Regions from separate parts of the Alkalimarinus coralli genome, predicted to be linked through region 2. Evidence: predicted binding sites of a transcription regulator. Region 2 holds the regulator's gene; the other holds the start of a gene.
What was found. The regulator sigma-54, encoded in region 2, starts transcription at its own class of promoters, with help from an activator protein. The targets are predictions, from matches to a motif close to GTTGGCACGNNNNTNGNNT.
Positions count from the first base shown of each region.

Region 1 (8,089 bases), 230 kb from region 2:
GATAATAAGCAATTTGAGTGGCGTTCCAATTGTCTATTGCCACATCTGACGCTAACCTATCACCCCATAAAGAAAGCCTAATACGTTGCACTTATCCACAGAGGAAACAACAGAATGACCAGCACCTCCCACCCCAAGGGCAAAGCACTGCTTGATAACGCCCACAAACACATGCCTCTGGGTGTTGCCGATTCCTACCGCTATTGGGGCGAACAAGACACCGTTTTTGTCAAAAGCATGAAAGGTGGCTCGATAACGGATAGCGATGGTAATGTATTTGTCGATTTCCGCCTCGCCTACGGCCCTATTATACTGGGTTACCGCGATACAAGGGTTGATCAGGAAGTCATCTCCACCATCACCGAAACAGGCACCATATCTGGGTTCAGTACCGCGCTGGATTCAGACGTTGTCAGCCTGGTCAAGACGCTCTGCCCGAATATTGAAAAAATGCGCTTCGCCAACTCGGGTACTGAAGCGGTCATTGGCGCAGTGCGCACCGCCCGCGGGTTTACCAACCGTAACAAGATAGTGGTTGTTGAAGGAGGGTTCCACGGGCTCTACGATGAAATGATGTGGAAGTCTGATGTCGACAACTGGGACAGCAGCACGCAGGCAGTTCCTGAGATCATTCCGTTCGGAGTCGGTATTCCAGAGAGCACCCGCGAGCACCTGGAAACCGTTCCTCTTAACGACTTTGCCGCGCTTAATGAGGTATTCGAAAGAGTCGGCCATGATATCGCCGCCATTGTGATCGAGCCGATTATGGGCAACTGTGGCAGCATTGCTTCCAGCCAGGAATATATGCAGAAACTGCGGGACATTTGTGACAGCAATGGTTCGCTGCTTATTATGGACGAAGTTAAAACCGGTTTCCGTGTTGCCAAAGGCGGTGTACAGGAGCTGTATGGCGTTAAAGCAGACCTCACCACCTACGCCAAAGCGATGGGCAATGGCTACCCGGTCGCCGCCTTTGGTGGCCGCGCAGAGGTGATGGATAAAATCAAATTTGGCCCTGATGGAGTGACTCACGGAGGCACTTACACCGCCAATATGATTGCGCTCAGCGCAGCAAAGGCAACCCTGACGTTATTGAAAGATACCGATGCATTAAAAACCATCGACAAAGTCGGTGCCGATATTCAGGATGTGTTAGCCAGAGTGTTTACAAAGTTTGGCATCGAACACAAGTTCGCGGGACCTAATGCGATGTTTGGCGTTCACTTTGGGAGCGAAGTCCCTCAAAATTACCGTGACTGGAAGAAAACAGACAGCGACCTGTACACCAAATTCGCTCATAACCTGATAAAAAATGGCGTGATGCTAGAACCGGACTCCCGTGAACCCTGGTTTATTTGTGAGGCACATCAAACGGTTGACCTGGCTTGGCTGGAAGACGTTGCCACCTGTTCAATGCATGATGCATTGAATCCATAACGTCAAAGCAGCTGATTAGCAACAGCAATCAGTTGGGTAGCACTCATCAACGTGCTACCCTCCTCGGCCATTCAATAGCCAAATTATAAACGTCACGTTATTAGGCACATCACGCTACTAGATAGAGCGCGTTCCAAATCCACGCTAAACCGAGTCGGTACACATGAAGTTCATCCACACCTCTGATTGGCATATTGGTCGGCAGTTCCACAATGTTTCACTGCTTGAAGACCAACGTCATGTCCTCACTCAAATTATTGACACCATACAGTTAGAAGATGCAGATGCATTAGTCATAGCGGGTGATATTTATGACCGCTCGGTTCCCCCGGCGACCGCTGTGGCCCTTTTAGACGAAGTGCTCAACCAGATATGCCATGAAATAGGCATTCCGGTCATCATCATTTCCGGTAACCACGACAGCGCAGAACGACTTCGGTTTGGTTCGAGGCAGCTTAAGCAGGCCGGGCTTCATATAATGGGTGACATCAGCCAAGTCACTGAACCCGTTATAATAAAGGGCAAATCGGGTATCACGATCAATTTTTATGGCATCCCCTATCATGACCCGGAGCAGGTGAGACACCATTATGAGGCCTCTGTCCGTAACCATGATGAAGCGCATACGTTTCTGGTAGAACATATCAAACAATCAATCCCGTTGTCTGATAGCACTGATCAATCAGATAGAGAAAGCAACTCAGTTAACGTACTGATTAGCCACTGTTTTGTTGATGGCGCCGAAGAGTCTGAGTCTGAAAGACCTCTGTCAATTGGTGGGGCAGACCGGGTATCGTTCACGCCCATGACCGACTTTGATTACGTGGCATTAGGACATTTGCACAGCCCTCAATACCGAGGCGAACAACACATCCGCTACTCTGGCTCCATTCTTAAATACAGTTTTTCTGAACAGCATCAATCAAAAGGCATCACTACGGTCGAATTCCACCTTGATAAAGCCCCCACCATTACCCCCTTGCTTCTCAAACCGCTGAGAGATATGCGTGTTCTGGAGGGTGAATTAGCCAATATCATAGAGCAAGGTAAAACTGACCCGAATAACAATGACTACGTAATGGTTAGACTCACCGACACCCATGCTATTTTGGATGCGATGGGGCAAGTTCGCGCGGTTTACCCCAACGTATTGCATCTCGAAAAACCAGGCATCATGGCCACTGGCGAGAAAAAGGCCATGAACCGGAAAAAGCTGCAACAAGGCGAAGTAGAAATGTTTCGGGATTTTTTTAGCCAGGTATCCGGCAACCCTCTCTCCACAGAACAGGATAAGGCACTGCAAACCATTATCGGTAACCTCCATAAACAGGAGGCCGACCAATGAGACCCATTAAGCTAACCATTCAAGCATTTGGGCCGTTTGCCGGAAAAGAAGAGATTGATTTTGCAGCGCTTGGCGATAACCCCCTTTTTCTAATTAACGGGCCAACGGGTGCGGGAAAAAGCTCTATTCTCGATGCCATCTGCTTTGCATTGTATGGCCATACAACCGGTAAAGAGCGAGAGCCTTCGCAGATGCGGTGTGATCATGCCGCACCTGACCTGCTGACCGAGATAACCCTGGAATTTTCCCTGGGTGAACGACGCTACCGAATTCGCCGCGCCCCCACACAAGAGCGACCAAAGTCACGAGGGGAAGGAACAACCACACACCAGACTCAGGCACAATTCTGGCAACTGAAGCCAGAAGGAGACGAACTTCTAGTCCCCCAGAAGGCGCAAGAAGCCACTCACGCCATTGAAACCATCACCGGCCTCAATGTTGAGCAGTTTAGGCAGGTTATGGTGCTCCCCCAAGGCAAGTTCCGAGACTTCCTTATGGCGGACTCCAGCCAACGGGAAGTTATTTTCAGCCGGTTATTTCAAACCCAGATATACAAGCGAATAGAAGATGCGCTGAAAAGCAAAGCATCCACTATTCGAAAAGAAGCTGAAAGCCTGCAAAATCAAATAAAAGGCATACTACAAGGCGCCGATCTAAGCGCTGAGTCTGATGTGCAAGAACAGCTAGATGAGCTTGCACCGCAACTTGCTTCGACCACAGAGCAAAAAGACCAGGCAGCCAGCTCGCTGGCTAAATCAGAGAAAGCACTAGAAGCGGGAAAGATTCTATCCAAAGCCTTTCTCGCACTGGATAGCACCCGACAATCGCTTAACCAGCTAGAAGCACAGAAAGCGGATATAGACAGCAAAAAGAATCGGCTAACCCGCGCACAGTCGGCACAAAAAATTGAGCATTTACAGACCACGCTAAAAAAGTGCACCCATAACAAAGAGCAACTCAACCGCGACATTGCCGAAACCGAAAAGGCGTTAGTTCATCAACAAGGCAACTTAGCCTCAGCAAAGTCAGCGCTAGAGCAGGCCGAGAAAGAGCGCAACCCGCTTGATCAGCTGAAAGAACAACTGGCAGAGTTACGCAAGTTAGAACCCAAAATCAGTCAATTGGCAGATGCCACCAGCCTAAGCCAAACCACTCAGGCATCATTAAAAGAAGCAACCCTTAACCATGAGCGCCTTCAAACACAACTCAATCAGCTAATCAGCCAAATCAGCTCGGCAGAAGAGAGAGTCACTAAGCTTAGGGCCTCTTGCAGCATACTGCCGGATAAACAACGACAACTGGACAACCTGAGACTATTAGGCCAACAGCGCGCCAATCTAGACAAACGTATTGATGAACAAAACGCTGTTCGCCAAGCGCATCACAACAGAGAACAGGCACTGGCCGAAGTAACTGCACGTTATGAAAGGCAAGAGACCCAAGTAAAACAACTTGAGTTCGCATGGCACAGTGGTCAAGCCGCACTGCTGGCAGCAGAGTTAAAACAAAACGAGCCCTGCCCTGTCTGCGGCAGTACGCAACACCCATCCCCTGCCAATACAAACACCCAGAGCAACCCCGTCACAAAAAAAGAGATTGATGACGCAAGAGCCGAGTTGGCGAAACTACAGCAACAACTTACCAGTGCGCAAAACCAAATCACCGAAACCGCTACGCAGCTTAATAATATTCAGTCGTTGCTACTGGAACAGCAGCGGGAGCTTGGAGAAAACCAGCACAAATCGACCAATCAATTGCGTGAGGAGTGGAAACAGCTGAATGATGAAGTCAGCGCTCTCAAACAACAACACAAAGAGCAGGGTCAGCTGGAGCTTGAACTTCAATCGTTGACTCAACAACGTTCAACAACTGAACAGCAGCGGGAGCAAGCGTTAGTCGCTCTGCAACAGGCACAGCAAAACCATTCATCGGCAAAACAGGATGAACAGTACATTCAACAAGCACTTCCCGAAGCGTACAGGCAGCCAGGCGCTTTGGCCAAAGCAGTTCAGCAACTTGAAGACCGAATACGTTCAATAACAACAAACTATGAGCAAGCAGTCGCGTCATTCGATACCGCACGGCAGAGTGTCACTCAGGTATCTGCAACATTGGAACAGCAACACAGCCAGGCAAAGGCATTCGACGTTGAATATAAGGAAGCCACAGCGCATTGGGAGAGTGCCCTCAGCAGCAGTGAATTTGAAAACCAGCAAGACTATGAGAGCGCATTAAAAACTGAATCAGAACAAGCCGCGTTAACCAAAGAGATAGACCAGTATCTGCACCAATTAAGCGGTTGCAAAGCAACACTGGCTCAGCAGCAGTCGCAGCTGGAGCAACAACCAAAACCAGACATAGAAAAGCTTCAAGCAGAGCGCGACAAGCTAGAAGCAGCATCAGCTACGGCCCTGGAGAGCTGGAAAAAAATCGACAACCGGCATCAGCAGCTTACCGCCGTGCAAAACAAACTCAAACAGGCACATGAGTCCAACCACGCATTAGAGGCTGAGTATAAGATATACGGCACACTGAGTGATGTCGCCAATGGCCAAACCGGGAACAAACTGAGTCTGCAGCGATTTGTATTAAGCGTATTGCTTGACGACGTACTAATTGAAGCGTCGCACCGCCTCAGTGTTATGAGCAAAGGCCGCTATCTACTGATTAGAAAAGAACAACGGGCAAAGGGTAACAAAGCATCAGGGCTGGAGCTTGAAGTCGAAGATGCTTACACCGGTAAAACAAGGTCAGTGGCTACACTTTCCGGCGGAGAGTCTTTTATGGCGGCCCTATCCCTGGCACTAGGGCTATCAGACGTTGTGCAGGCCTACGCGGGAGGCATCAAGCTGGAGACCCTGTTCATTGACGAGGGGTTTGGCAGCCTCGATCAGGAGTCCCTTGATCTGGCAATCAAAACACTTATCGACCTGCAGAGCAGCGGCCGAATGATAGGCATCATATCCCATGTAAGCGAACTAAGAGAGCAAATGGCCCTGCGTATCGACGTGCACAGCTCATCATCAGGAAGTCGCATTACATTACAGGGCGCTTAAAACTGCTAAGTATTTTTTACAGTTTAAAAGCGAGAAACAAAATAATATACACCACATAACTGTATTGTCGATTTTATTTACATTCCGAGGTATTTTAAGTACTTCCAAAATGAGTTATTGACTGATTTAGCTTATCTTTTAATTGTTGGCATGATAATCGCTTTAAATAACATAAATACTGCATTCATTCGCAGATAACCGGTTTTGTAGTCCATGAGAGAATTAGACGTTATGAAAGCAACTATAAAAAGCATCATTATTGCAGGCGGTTTGCTTGCTTCATCAGCCAACGCTAGCCTTATCACCAATGGCGGCTTCGAGTCAGACGTAGGTCTAAGCGGAACTCAGTGGGGTGTATTCAACACAATTGACGGTTGGTATACCTCTGACGGTGCTGGCATCGAAATTCAGCGCAACACGGTTACAAGCGCACAAGAAGGCAACCAGTACGTTGAGTTAGATAGCCACCATGCAGGCAGCAACAGCTCAATGTCCCAAGACCTTGTTGGTTTGAGCGTTGGCCAGGTTTACAAACTGGACTTCTGGTACAAAGCACGCACTGGTTCAACCAACGATAACGGCATCAACGTAAGCTGGGGTGCGTCTCCTGACCTATCACCTTTCACTTACGCATTCAATGTAGATGGCGTTGCACCAATGGACTGGACTCTGGTAACAGGCTTTTTAACCGCCACTGCTGCGGATATGACGCTAACATTTTCTGCTACTGGTAAAGAAAACACGCTGGGCGGTTTCATTGATAACATCAGCCTGGCAAGCTACTCAGTTCCAGAGCCAGGCTCTTTGGCACTACTTGCATTAGGTTTAGCTGGCTTTGGCGTATCTCGCGGTCGCAAGAAGTAAGAAACCAAACAGCGAGTTAAAAAAAGCCTGACTCTTTCGAGTCAGGCTTTTTTAGTTTCAGGTCTTATCAATTCTTTAATTTAGCATGATGCTCGACTTTTCCATCAGGCTGTAGCCTTGTATGCAGTGAGGAACGAACGGAATCAAGGATTTCTTCACGGAGCTTGAGATACCAGTGAGAATAGTCGAGATTTAGCAGTATAGGGTCAGCCTTTTTTTGGTCGCAAACCTTTTTAACGTTACTCTGCAGAAACCAATTCATCAACCTGCGGCGACTGGCTAACTACATAGCGTTCCTCTGCTGCCTGTTTCAAAGCAGAGACCTGCTGCTCTACCCACTGATCAATAGATCGAGTCAGCTTATTTAACGAAACGACTTCCCACTCGTTCTCAAGCCTCTCATGCCCAACCATGCCAACCAGCGTTTTAGCAACAACTTTATCACTCTCTGCATCCGAGAATTCGGCTTCAACAAACAGCAGAATATCTTCATCCCTGATACCGATAAGCTTAGTCACCCCTGTAAATGCCATGGCGGTTGGCCAGTATTCATAAAACCGTAAAGGCTCATCGCGAGTTTCCAGCCCTGTGATGGCGACCTTAGCTCTCAAGGTACGTCCGGTCATCCGATTCGACACCCGATAATAGGTTTCCAGCTTACGGGTTAGCACGTCGGTCATATACGACCTTATAGCCGTCATCGTATCATGGGTGATTTGAAGGTTTTGTTTGATGCCGGGGTCCAGTTTGATCGGGTCGACAATCATTGTTTTGTACGATCTGAGGTCTGCGCCGGGCGCAATCCATGCTTTCGAAGCAATAAACTCCCGTTCTTCAACGTCAACTGTATCTAGAGGCTCATAGTCGCTCATAAAGCCTGAGTAAGGACGGTCTACTCCAGGTGCTTTTGGCGTAAACATTTCACAAGCCGTCAGCGCCGAAAGCATCACCAGCAAGAGGGGTAATCTAATACAGTTGATCATCTATAAACCTTTATAATTATTATTTTCTGTTTTTAACGCGATGCTCTGCTTATTCTGGAATATTCAAAACACGCCATACATAACCTTGCATGAGAGGCTACAGGCTGATGGAAACGTTGAGAATGCGTATTATCTTTCGTGCAAGCTGTAATAGCCCTGACTCTATATAGCACGACTTCTGTGAAGCACTTATTGACTAGAGCAACAACATATTAAAAGATCAAAGAAACGAACACTGAGACGCACAGCTCTTTTTGTAAAGATTAGCGCTGTCAGATTGCATCGACCACTTAAGCTAAATAAGCCAATACTTAGTGAATCGCGATAAGTTTAACTTCAAAGATCAATACTGAACCTGGGCCAATCAAGCCTGCACCGCGATCACCATAAGCCAAATTACTGGG
Region 1 is NZ_CP096016.1:421,727-429,815, reverse strand. It holds gene MY523_RS01845 (aspartate aminotransferase family protein) at 115-1,437, shown strand; gene MY523_RS01840 (exonuclease SbcCD subunit D) at 1,601-2,782, shown strand; gene MY523_RS01835 (AAA family ATPase) at 2,779-5,838, shown strand; gene MY523_RS01830 (PEP-CTERM sorting domain-containing protein) at 6,070-6,702, shown strand; gene MY523_RS01825 (DUF3313 domain-containing protein) at 6,942-7,685, opposite strand; gene bamJ (BamJ family beta-barrel-assembly machinery protein) at 7,997-8,089, opposite strand, start outside.
Region 1: MY523_RS01830 (PEP-CTERM sorting domain-containing protein) is a predicted target of sigma-54. The motif match lies at 5,983-6,001, and genes of this name have one in related genera.

Region 2 (8,089 bases):
GCTGGCTGAGTAACTCCAAGTGTTCACTGGTTGCTTCTTGTGGGACGATAAGTACAAACAGCAGGTCAACAGGCTCATTATCGATCGAATCAAAGGGCACTTTCTGATTAAGCGTTAGCAAGGCTCCGATTACTTTGTGGCAGTTTTCCAGCCTGCAGTGAGGAATTGCGATTCCTTGACCAATGCCAGTACTGCCTAATCGTTCTCTACCGATCAGGCTGTTAAAGATCGTGTTTTCATTAATATCTGGATATTGTTGCGCTATTCGCTGCGCAATTTCTTCCAGAACTTTCTTTTTGCTGCTCCCGGGCAGGCTGCAAAGAGCCAGCTCGGGAGACAGTATAGATTGAATTGAAACTGACGTATCGGTCATTATTAATGCTTATTCTATTCTATGGCAAGTAACTTATCGTGCGGATGCACCGTGAAGTCTGTCGACATTCTTCTCTTTATGCTTAAGAATTTGACGGTCGAGCTTGTCTACCAGCATATCTATTGCTGCGTACATGTCTTCCTGCTCTGCTGTAGCATGAATATCGGCGCCACTGATATGAAGGGTCGCTTCTGCAATTTGACGAAGTTTTTGAACTGATAATGTAACCTGAACGTTGCTGATATGGTCAAAGTGTCGTTCAAGCTTTTCGAGCTTGCTGCTAACATAGTCTTTCAAAGAGTCTGTCAGATCAACGTGGTGTCCCGTAATATTCAATTGCATATTTCGCTCCTAGTATCGTTTTTGTGTTCCCTGAAATCTTCTACATATTGAGGCGCGTTTGAATGTGCGACTAGCAATGAGTCTACTAGTGAAACATCCGAATAGCGTTAACTCAATTCCTGGCAGTGATCAGCAAGGGAACAGAACTTCATTGCCTTTGTTTTTCACTTTACTTTCTTGATGACGCTTTGCCTGGGCTTGTGTTAAGCCCCGCCAAGCCTATCTTTTGATGCCAACAATCTTAGCATATTAGCTAATCCATTTATTGACTCAAAACCGTTTAATTCTGAATACCCCTCATAACTAAAATTATACTAAACGTTTTCGTTCATTTGATGGGGGTATTGACATCGCTTCGCGATATTTTGCGATGGTTCGTCTTGCTACTTTGATACCTTGTTCGTCGAGTATCGTTGCTATTTTGCTATCGCTTAGCGGTTTTTTGGCAGATTCAGCCGCTACCAGTTTTTTAATGATGGCGCGAATTGCGGTTGATGAACACTCGCCTCCAGATGCTGTGCTTACATGGCTGGAGAAGAAATATTTAAGTTCAAATATGCCTCTGGGAGTATGCATGAATTTTTGGGTGGTGACCCTTGATATGGTTGACTCATGCATATCTACGGCCTCCGCTATATCATGCAGAATAAGAGGCTTCATTGCCTCTTCACCATGATCAAGAAAACCTTGTTGATGTTCCACGATCTTACTGGAAACCTTCAGCAGTGTCTCATTACGACTTTGTAAGCTTTTAATAAACCACTTGGCCTCTTGTAACTGATCCTTCATATAAGTGTTGTCAGCACTACTGTCAGCTCGTTTAACGAGTGATGCGTAGCTTGAATTAACCCTTATCTTAGGGGCAATTTCCGGGTTGAGCTCCACTTTCCAACGCTCATTAACCTTTTTGACAACCACATCTGGAACAACATACTCGGGTGTATTACCGCTGATCTGCTCGCCTGGTCGAGGGTTAAGTGATTGAATGAGTTTGATAACCTGTTTAAGGTCGGTCTCTTTTATGCGGCTGCGTCTTATCAGTTGGGCGTAGTCCCGGTTGCCTAAAAGATTGAGGTAATGGTTGATGACCAGTTTTGCCTGAGGTAACCATGGTGTGCTATCTGGAAGCTGATTGAGTTGGATTAGCAGGCACTCTTGCAGGTCTCGACTGGCTACCCCTGGCGGATCAAAATGTTGAATTCGTTTTAGAACCGCTTGTACTTCGTCTAGCTCAACTTCGTGCTCGCTCGCTTCTTCCTGATTGGTTTCAGCAAAACCGGATAAGATCTCCTCAACGGTGCTGGATAAATAGCCATCGGTATTAACTGAGTCAATGATAGACATGGCGATCAGTTTATCAATGTCTGACATGGGGGTCAGGTTGAGTTGCCAAAGCAGATGATCCTGAAGGGATTCGCCCACGCTGTTACGTGACTCAAAGTCGCTATCTTCTTCTGGGGCAGGACCAGACGGTGCGTTGTTGGGGTAAATGTCATCCCATGCGGTATCTACTGGCAAGTCATTTGGAATGCTGTCAGACCAGTCTTCTGCGTTCATAATTTCATCAGAGCCTTCTGAGCTGGCTTCTGCCATGGACTCTTTAGCTTGCGATGCAGAATCATCGGCTGTGTTTTGCTCTTGGGAGGAGGTCTCTGTATCCGGGTTCTCGGATCGATTACGATCATCGTCAGATATTTCCAGCATTGGATTGGACTCAAGGGCCTCTTGGATTTCCTGCTGCAAATCAAGAGTAGAAAGCTGCAGTAAGCGTATTGCCTGCTGCAGTTGAGGGGTCATTGTCAGCTGCTGACCTAGTTTGAGCTGAAGTGATGCTTTCATGACCATTGATTACCTACCGCCTTATGCAAAACCATCAATGAACAAGGTCTCCTCATTGTTTAGTTATTTTATTGTCTCTACCAGGTTTAGTGTAAACCACTTCCGAGTCAGTTGTTTTATTATTTCCGGTTAATCATATTTTAGTTAGGAGATTGAAAAAATAGTAGTCATGGCAAGCGCTATTATTAATATTTGAGCACTGTAACGCTTGGGGAGACTATTAAAGCCTAAATTGTTCTCCTAGATATACATCTTTAACTTGTTGGTTTGACAGAACATCTTCCGCAGTGCCCGACGCTATAATGTGTCCGTCGCTCACGATATACGCTTTCTCACAAATATCAAGGGTTTCCCGAACATTATGGTCTGTTATTAGTACGCCTATCCCTTTCTCTTTCAAATGGGTGACGATCTGCTTGATGTCGCTTACAGAAATTGGGTCAACCCCGGCAAATGGCTCGTCAAGTAGTATAAAATCCGGCTCAGTGGCTAATGCGCGAGCGATTTCTACACGGCGGCGTTCGCCACCTGACAGGCTCATACCTAAGCTATCTTTTATATGTGTAATGTGAAACTCTTGAAGAAGGGTTTCCATCTTCTCTTTGCGTTCGGCTTTAGAAAGATCTTTCCGTGTCTCAAGTATTGCCATTAAATTATCTTTAACGCTTAGCTTTCTAAAAACAGACGCTTCCTGAGGGAGGTAACCAATCCCTTTTCTTGCTCGGCCATGCATGGGTAAATGGGTCAAATTCTCCCCATCGATTGATATTTTCCCTTTGTCGGCTTCGACCAAACCGACGATCATGTAAAAACATGTGGTTTTCCCTGCACCGTTGGGGCCGAGTAAGCCAACAATTTCACCGCTTTGTATTGAGAGTGAGACGTCTTTGACGACTGATCGTTTTTTATAGCTTTTTGCCAGGTTGTCGGCGCTTAACGTTTTCATTATTTTTCTTCGTCGGAATCTTTTTCAACTGGGTGGACAATAATTTCAACGCGCTGAGACTTCTCTTCTCCACCCTGAGCAGTGACTACGCGACTAACCGTGTTGTACTCGATTTTTTTGCCTCGAAACGTGTTCTTTCCCTGCTCAAGTTTTGCGTCGTCTATTAAAGTCAGCTTTTCATTATTACGGGTATAGATAATGGTGTTGCCGTAAGCATGGGTGGGTAGCTCTTCTCCCTCTTGCTGGTCGGAGAATTCAGCTGGAGACCCAAAGGCTTCAAGCTTTATCAAACCGCTTTTATCACTATAAATAATTACCTTGTCGGACTTCAGGATTGACTTTCCCTGGGTGATAACAACGTCTCCACTGTAAATTGAACGGCCCTTTTTTTCGTCCAGCTCAGCTCGGTCAGATTGAATTTTTATAGGTTGGTTGCTGTTTGCTGTGAATGCACTTGCCTGAGTCGAGATCAGAGTTGAAAGTGCCACTATTAAAGCAATCAGCTGTTTTTTAAAAGGTTTGCTATGATGGTAGGGCTTACTGTTATTGGGCATAGTTGCCTCGTACGTTGGAGGTAATTTCAATCTTTTTATCGTCGACCCAGGCGTTCATGCCTTCGCCTTCAAGGATGCTAACATTATCGCTAATGGTAACGGGTTGTTTTGTGGTAATAAAGCGTGATTTATTGAGCACAGTCAGGGATTCTGTTTTTAGTGTCCAGGGGGCTTTCAACTGCTCGTCTCTGATCATCGTTACATTATTGATGAGTTCCAGATTCTCCTCGGTCATTTTATATCTTCCATTGTCCGCTGTGAGTCTCAATGTTGTATTATCTTCCCGGTAAACCAGTAAATTGGGACTCTTTAGTAGTGCGATATTTTGGTCGGGGTAATGCTTGGCTTCACTGCTCTTCATTATGGACGAAACGTAGCCGTCAGCATCATATACCGTGTATTTTCCATTAACGATAAAAAAGTCAGGCTCTTCCTGTTCTGCATTGCTTGCTACAGGCACAATTTTATTGTCGCTGTTCTGCCAGACTATTAAGATCATGGCGAGAATTGAGATGATTAGCAGGGAGTGCTTTTTGATTTTTTCGCTTTTCACGTTATCCCCGACCTCACTATTGTGTAAATACTGTTTCCATACGAGCCAATAATGCTGGCAGGCTTAAATAACACCGGCTTTGAGTAAATCGTGCATATTGAGTGCGCCAACAACTTTCTGCGACTTGTCTACCACGATAAGCCCGTTTATTTTGCTGTCTTCCATAATCGCAAGCGCTTCTGCTGCAAGAATATCTGCTGAAATAGTCCGGCAGTTTGCCGTCATAACTTCATCTATACGGGTTTTATGGATATCGATTGCTTTGTCGATTGTTCTTCGAAGGTCGCCATCAGTAAACAGGCCGCAGAGCTTGCCGTTGTCATCGGTAATGGCTGTCATTCCGAGTCCTTTTTCCGAAATCTCAAGTAGGGCGTCGCTAAGTAATACGTTGTGGTTGACGGATGGAATTCTACTGCCCGTGTGCATAATGTCAGATACTTTCAGAAGCAGTCGTCTGCCCAAGCTTCCGCCAGGGTGTGAGAACGCGAAGTCTTCTGCACTAAAGCCTCGCGCCTCAAGCAGTGCAATTGCAAGTGCATCGCCCATTACCAGGGTGGCTGTAGTACTGGATGTTGGGGCAAGGCCAAGGGGGCATGCCTCTAATTCGACGCTTACATCAAGGTTTGCATCCGCTTCAAGAGCAAGCGCTGAGGTGTTTGACCCGGTCATGCTGATAAGCGGGGCTTCCATTCTTTTTATCAGGGGCAGTATGGTGACCACCTCTGATGTGTTGCCAGAATTCGAAATGGCTATGACCACATCGTTTGCTGTTATCATGCCCAGGTCGCCATGGCTGGCTTCGCCAGGGTGAACAAAAAAGGAGGGGGTGCCCGTGCTCGCGAGAGTCGCGGCTATTTTTTTTCCAATATGACCTGACTTGCCCATGCCGGTTACAACGACGCGCCCCTTGCAATCAAGAAGGATTTGGCAGGCTTTGGCGAACGAGTTGTCGATGCGTCCAATTAGTAGTGATATTGCGTCTCTTTCAATTTCGACGGCGCGTTTTGCTGAGCTGATAAATTTAGCAGAGTCTACCATTCTGTTATCCGATAGATGTATGAATATGATGTATTAGTCAAAGTGTAACGCACTTTTAGTGTAAACGTTTAGTGCTGACTTTTTGTTAATAATATTTAATGGTTGATCTTGGTGCCTGCTTGTTGCTAGGCACCGAGTGATCGATATAGCAGTATTAGGTAAGCGACATAAATGGCTAGCATTCCACTGCCAAAGGAGCGTCCCAGTCGTCCTTTTTTCTGCATAATGTAAGCAGCCGCAGCGAGTAGTAACGTAAGGGCTAACATAATGCTGTAATCACGCAATAGTACTTCGCTATCTAGCATAACGGGGTTTAACAGTGCTGGTATGGGGAGTACGGCGAGCAAGTTAAAGAGGTTGGAACCAATAATATTACCCAATGCAATATCGTGGTGCCCCTTTAATGCGCTGGCGACTGATGCCGCTAACTCTGGCAGGCTTGTTCCGATGGCGACAATGGTTAAACCGATAATCAGCTCACTGACTCCCAGCTCCCTGGCCACTCCGCTTGCCCCCCATACCAGTAGTTTCGAACTGGCTAACAGTAAGCCAAGACTAATGACGAGCTGAAGTATTGCTTTGGCGGTGCTGGTGGAAGGGATTTCATTAATCTCTTCAAGAATTTCAGGAGCATCCAGGTTGTTTCTCGTTAAGAAGTACATCGATATGGCAAGAATAACAATCATGATGATGCCATCCCATATGCCTAAATGATTATCAAGAAACAGCAAGGTAACAAGCAGTGTCGCAGTGACCAGCACGGGAAACTCTCGCTTAAGCACTAGCGGTTTGAGCGGGATGGGGGAGACTAACGCAGTAATACCTAATACAAGTGCGATGTTGGCTATGTTTGAGCCAATGGCGTTGCCGACTGCGAGGTTGCTAGCGTCCGACAGTGCCGCAGTACCGGAAACGATCATTTCTGGAGCAGATGTGCCAAAGGCCACTATTGTGAGGCCTATTAGCATGGGGGACATTCCAAGGTTGCGCGCCGTTGCTACGGAGCCATTAACAAAGCGGTCTGCACTCCATACCAGTACGACTAACCCTGCAATGATGCCGGCAAAAAATAGAATCATGAATTTCACTCTAACTAGGTGTATGAATAGCTCATGCAAAGACTGAATCTTCAGTTGTGGCGTGAATTGTGCTGAACTTGGTGCGCCCTTGCAATGGCAAATTTTAAAAAAATCCTGATGGGCGTAAGATCCTTTGCTTTAATAGATTGAAATATTTGATTAAATCATACGTTAGTTGATGTAGACTTCATCTCGCGCACAAATCTCTCTTATAGGGAAGGCCTTATGGAGGGGAGTAGCGCAATCTATATCAGTTAACTATCGCATGTCGCAGGCCAGGATTAATTGTTGTGAGCAACTTGATCGAAATTAGGGGAATGTCCTTTTCTAGAGGCGAACGGCTTATATTTAATGATATAGATGTTGATATCCCCAAGGGGAAAGTGACATCTATTATGGGGCCGAGTGGTACGGGTAAAACAACGTTGCTGCGTCTCATCGGAGCCCAGCTGAAACCACAAAAAGGAACGATTACCGTAGACGGTCAAAATCTTCTTAAGCTAAAAAGAAAGGATCTCTACCTCGCCCGTGAAAAAATAGGCATGTTGTTTCAAAGTGGTGCGCTATTCTCAGATTTAACGGTTTTCGAAAATGTCGCTTTTCCGCTAAGGGTGCACACTAAGTTGCCTGAAGATATGATTAGGGACATTGTGCTGATGAAATTGCAAGCGGTCGGGCTGAGGGGGGCTAGAGACTTGATGCCAGCCGAGCTTTCGGGTGGCATGACTCGTCGCATAGCGTTAGCTCGAACCATCGCTCTTGATCCGTCCTTAGTGATGTATGATGAGCCGTTTGCAGGTCAGGACCCCATCGCAATGGGGGTTCTGGTGCAGTTAATAAGGCTTTTAAATGATGCGCTAGGGATGACGAGTGTGCTCGTTTCGCATGACGTGGCTGAAGCGCTTAGCATTAGTGATCATGTTTGCATTATTTCCGATGGCAAAGTGATCGGGCAGGGGGCACCCGGCCACTTGAAAGAGCACGGTTCCCCATTAGTGAAGCAGTTTTTACAAGGACTGCCTGACGGGCCGGTACCATTTCACTATCCCGCATCCGACTATCGTTCAGATTTATTGCCAGGGAGTGAACGTGCTCAATTATTTACGTAGGCTTGGTAGGCAGGCTATCCATACGGTTTCTGTTCTGGGACGCTCAGGTGTATTTCTGATGCAGTCGCTTGTGGGGGTTCCAAATTTCAGCAGTGGCTTTCCTTTGCTGATCAAGCAACTCTACTCTGTGGGTGTTTTATCGCTGGTCATTATTGTTGTATCAGGGCTCTTTATTGGCATGGTGCTTGGGCTGCAAGGGTATAACATATTGGTTGATTATGGCTCCGAACAGGCTATAGGGCAGATGGTCGCCTTA
Region 2 is NZ_CP096016.1:649,242-657,330, forward strand. It holds gene ptsN (PTS IIA-like nitrogen regulatory protein PtsN) at 1-373, opposite strand, end outside; gene hpf (ribosome hibernation promoting factor) at 407-715, opposite strand; gene MY523_RS02870 (RNA polymerase factor sigma-54) at 1,025-2,554, opposite strand; gene lptB (LPS export ABC transporter ATP-binding protein) at 2,775-3,500, opposite strand; gene lptA (lipopolysaccharide transport periplasmic protein LptA) at 3,500-4,054, opposite strand; gene lptC (LPS export ABC transporter periplasmic protein LptC) at 4,044-4,607, opposite strand; gene MY523_RS02890 (KpsF/GutQ family sugar-phosphate isomerase) at 4,671-5,645, opposite strand; gene MY523_RS02895 (calcium/sodium antiporter) at 5,771-6,724, opposite strand; gene MY523_RS02900 (ATP-binding cassette domain-containing protein) at 7,042-7,833, shown strand; gene mlaE (lipid asymmetry maintenance ABC transporter permease subunit MlaE) at 7,814-8,089, shown strand, end outside.